DNA from 2 places in the Amaricoccus sp. genome. Region 2 is predicted to be linked to the other one. Evidence: riboswitches for the same ligand, from Rfam matches in the RefSeq annotation. Region 2 holds a riboswitch; the other holds the start of a gene.
The links. Region 2 has a riboswitch for cobalamin ahead of V7050_RS04015 (TonB-dependent receptor plug domain-containing protein). Riboswitches for the same ligand answer to the same signal wherever they lie in the genome.
Positions count from the first base shown of each region.

Region 1: it holds a riboswitch for cobalamin, as region 2 does, so the genes downstream of both, V7050_RS18610 (aromatic ring-hydroxylating oxygenase subunit alpha) here and V7050_RS04015 (TonB-dependent receptor plug domain-containing protein) in region 2, are expected to answer to the same signal.

Region 1 is NZ_DAIUBO010000281.1:132-2,326, forward strand. It holds partial or broken gene V7050_RS18605 (hybrid-cluster NAD(P)-dependent oxidoreductase) at 1-140, opposite strand, end outside; gene V7050_RS18610 (aromatic ring-hydroxylating oxygenase subunit alpha) at 144-1,385, opposite strand; cobalamin riboswitch at 1,503-1,697, opposite strand; gene V7050_RS18615 (heme ABC transporter ATP-binding protein) at 2,010-2,195, opposite strand, start outside.
Region 2 is NZ_DAIUBO010000024.1:9,167-11,361, forward strand. It holds gene V7050_RS04010 (alpha/beta hydrolase) at 1-684, shown strand, start outside; cobalamin riboswitch at 957-1,161, shown strand; gene V7050_RS04015 (TonB-dependent receptor plug domain-containing protein) at 1,302-2,195, shown strand, end outside.

The DNA.
Region 1 (2,195 bases), on a different contig from region 2:
TCGAACCACGCCCCCGAGGGCGCGCGGAACGAGAAGGAGACGGTGCCCGGCCCGTCGGGCACCACCGAGACGCATTCGATCGGCTCGCAGTCCTTCCATGGCAGCGCCCAGCCGAGCCGGGGAACGAGATCGGTCGCCATCCGCTACGCCGCCGCCAGCGCCGCCCCGCCGCCGAGGCGGTCGCCGAGCCTGCGGCAATACCAGTCGACGAACTGGATCACGCCGTCCTCCTGGATGCGCGAGCAGGGTCCCGGCACGAAGGCCGGCGCGGTCACGCCGCGCTGGTTCTCCTCGACCACCGCCCGGTCCTCGCCGTTGGTGGCGATCCGGACCCGGGTCAGGTTCTTCAGGTCGTAGTCGGTGCCCTCGACCGCGTCCTTGCGGACAAGCCATTTGGTCGTGACCTCGGTCTCGGTGGCGCTGATCGGCAGCATGCGGAAGACCGTCGCGTGGTCGCCGAGGAAGTGGTTCCAGCTGTTGGGGTAGTGGAAGAAGGGCAGCGAGCCCGCATCCGCGAAGGGCGCCGTCGACAGCCGCCTGGTCGGCACCGCCGCCCTGCCGTCCATGGTGAAGCTCTCGCCGGGGCCGAGCAGCGGGACGCGCACGAAGCGCCACTGGTGGCTCGGGTGCAGGTGGAAGCGCGGCGGCATCCCCGCGGCCTCGCATTTGGCCCAATGGGCGGCGATGACCGGCTCGACGTTGCCCTGCTCGTCCATCGAGGTGTAGCCGGAACGGTCGGGGAAGGTCCGGCAGGGCGAGGGATGCGCGCCCGCGCAATGGCAGCACTCGCGGTTGTTCTCCATCACCAGCTTCCAGTTGCCCTTCTCGACGATCGTCGATTCGAAGGCGATCCTGGCATCGTCCAGCCGGTGCGGCGCCAGGTCGCGGCCGGCCGTCTCGCGCAGCGCGTCGAAGGAGGCGGGCTCGTCGGCGAGGCAGACGAAGACCATGCCCCCCGCAGCCTCGCAGGCGACGGGCTTCAGCCCGTGCTCGGCCGGCCGGAAACCCGCCCCCATGTCGCGGGCGTAGAGCAGCCGCCCGTCGAGCTCGTAGGTCCACTGGTGGTGGGGGCAGGCGAGCTTCGGGGCCGGGCCCCTGAGCGCCGTGCGGACCCGGCTGCCGCGGTGCCGGCAGGCGTTGTGGAACGCGCGGATCGCCCCGTCCGCGCCGCGGACGATGACGATCGGATAGGCGCCTATCTGCATCGTCACGAAATTCCCGGCCTTCGGGATCTCGCAGGCCGGGATCGCGAACAGCCAGTCGCGATACCAGACCTCGGCGAGGTCGACCCCGAGCATCGCGGGATCGGTGTAGATGGGGCGCGGCAGCGCGTGGTCCGGAACGCGGCTCGCGAGCAGGTTCAGCGCCGTCGTATCGGCGATCATGGCATCTCTCCTCGGTGCCGCTCACCCGCGGCCCCCCGGGTTTCATCGTGCGGAAAGGATGCGACGGCCCGCCCGGACCCCGTGGCCCCGGCGGCATCCGCCCGCACCGCCGCCCGCGGCTTGACGTCACGCAGGGCTGGTTTCCGGGCTCCGGAGGGGCCTCGCGGCCGATGCGGCGCCTTCCCGGGGATTCCCCAGTGGCTTCTCGCCGCATTCATTCCTCCGCCACCGTTGCGGGGGCAGCGCCGGCTTCGGACCGGCTTCCCAATTCTCCGCCCCTCCCGGAGCGGCACCCTGACGAGCCGATCCTATCCTGTGGGCCCGCGATCGAAAGCACGGATTCCGACACCCGCGCGAAGGTTTCGGACAAGCCGGATCGAAACGATTCGCCGATGTCCGCAGGCCGGCCGTCGATTGCCGAGCTCGCTCCCCCGTGCAATGTCGATCGAGGGCCGATTTCGTCGAGGACGCCGGCATGTCGTGCCGGGCCGGGGTGCCGCCGGCGGGGAGCGCGCCGCCCTCTCACGCCGCTTCGGCACCGGCCTGGCGAGCATCCGGAGGTTCGGGGCGCTGGCCGCGAGGGAGGTGGACCGGACCCGCAGCAGTCGCGGCGGCGCCTGGGCTCTAGGCGCGACTCAGGTCCGGAGCGATGCGCAGCATGCCGCCGGCCGATTGTTCGACGGCGATGGGGATGCGGTAGACTTCGCTCAGCCTTCCGGCCTCGAGGACCTCCCCGGGCGCGCCCTCCGCGATGGCGCGTCCCTCGGACATCAGCAGCACGCGGTCGGCGAAGGCCGCGGCGAGGTTGAG
Region 2 (2,195 bases):
CTCTATTTCCTCGACGGCAACGCGACCTTCCAGACCGCCGCCGAGGCGATGCGGCTGCAGACCCGCCCGCCGAAGGGCTTCGAGCCGGCGGCGGTGGTGGCGATCGGCTACGAGACGGACGAGCCCTTCGACACCGCGCGGCGCTATTTCGACTATACGACGCCGGCCGATCCCTCGGCCCTGCCGAAGCGCGGGAACGGTGCGCCCTTCCCGGAGCTCGGCGGGGCGGATGCCTTCCTCGACTTCATCGCGGACGAGCTGATGCCGGAGATCGGCCGCCGGCTGCCCACCGATCCGGCGCGGGCGACGCTCTTCGGCCATTCGCTCGGCGGCTATTTCACGCTGCACGCCTTCCTGACGCGCCCGACGCTCTTCGCGACCTGGGTCGCCGGCAGCCCGTCGGTCTGGTGGAACGGGGAGGAGATCCTCGCGCGCGCCGAGGCCTTCGACCCGGCCGCGGCCGATCTCGAGGGACGCAGTCTCTTCATCGGGGTCGGGGCCGAGGAGCTGCCGGACATGGTGGTGGGTGCCGGGCGCATGGCCGAGATCCTCGCCCCCCTCTCCGAGCGCGGGCTCTCGGTCTCGCACCAGGCCTTCGCGGGTTCGGAGCATATCACGGTCCTGCCGTCGCTGATCAGCCGGAGCTTCTCGCTCGCGCTCCAGGCGCCGGCCGACATCCGCTAGGCATCTTCGGCGGCCGCCCGGCAACCGCCGACGCGGCGGAAAGGGTAGGGGCCGGCACCCCTCCCGACACAGGCGGCCACCCGGTCGCTGCCTGGGACGGGAGCGCCTCGCGCGGCCTTCTCCCGTTCCCGGGGTTCGGCCCCGGGCTCAGGGATCGGTCGGTCGGTCGGGCCGCTGGCATGGGATCGGGGCCGCAACGGCAGGGATGCCATATCGCGCTCGCTGGCGGAGGCTCCGCCGCAGTTAATGCTTGGCAGGGCCGGGCCTGCCGCCCTAAATGCCTCCGTTCTGGTTCGGGCGGCATGCCGCCCGACAAAAGGGAACACGGTGAGGCGCCTCGTGCCGATTCCGTGACTGCCCCCGCAACTGTAAGCGGCGAGCGGGCCCGATGATGCCACTGCGGGACATGTCCTGCGGGAAGGCCGGTGCCTGCGACGACCCGCAAGTCAGGAGACCTGCCAGAACGGATCACCCGGTTCCCATGCGGGGTGCATGGCGGACGGCGGACTCTCCGCAGTGGTGGCGCATGCAACCGTCTGCGGATCGGGCCGGCCCCGTCCAACGACATCGAGAAGGTCACCGGAGCGGCCCATGCCGCCCGATCTACGGGGTTCGAGATGAGACATTCCTTTCCGGCCGTCGGCGCCTTGGTGCTGGCCGCAGGCTCCGCCGTCGCCCAGGACAGCGCACCGCTCCGGCTCGACGAGATCATCGTCGGCGGCGGCCTGACGCCCATCGAGGCCGAACGCTACGGCCGTGCCGTCACCGTGGTGACCGGTCAGGACCTGCAGGAACGCCAGATCCGCCATGCCGCCGAAGCGCTGCGCGCGCTGCCGGGCGTGGCGGTGAGCCAGAGTGGCGGCACCGGCACCTTCACCCAGGTTCGCATCCGCGGCGCCGAGGGCAATCACACGCTGGTACTGGTCGACGGCGTGGAAGTCTCGAACCCGGCGAGCGGCGAATACGACTTCGCCAACCTGCTGACCGACGACATCGCGCGGATCGAGGTGCTGCGCGGCCCGCAATCCTCGGTCTTCGGCTCCAACGCCATCGGCGGGGTGATCAACATCATCACCGAGGGCGCCGCCGAGCCCGGCTTCGCCGGCAATGCCGAGGCCGAGCTCGGCACCCAGCAGAGCGGCGGCGGCCGCCTGTCGCTGCGCTATGGCGGCGAACGCGGGCAGGTCTCGGTCTCCGCGGCGCGGCGGGTGACCGACGGCTACGACATCTCCGGCAGCGGGGGCGAGGACGACGGCGACGCCAACACGACGCTGAACGCCCGCGGCGCGTTCTTCGTGAACGACGACATCACCCTGGGCGCCACCCTGCGCTACGTGCACCGGACCTCGGATTACGACCAGTCCAACTGGGGCGCGGCCACAATCGACGACCTGGTGACCGATGGCGACCTCGAGACCGAGGTCAGGGATTTCTTCGGCTCCGCCTTCGCCACGATCGACGCCGTCGAGGGCCGGTTCCGCAGCGAGGTCACCTTCTACTCGGGCACCATG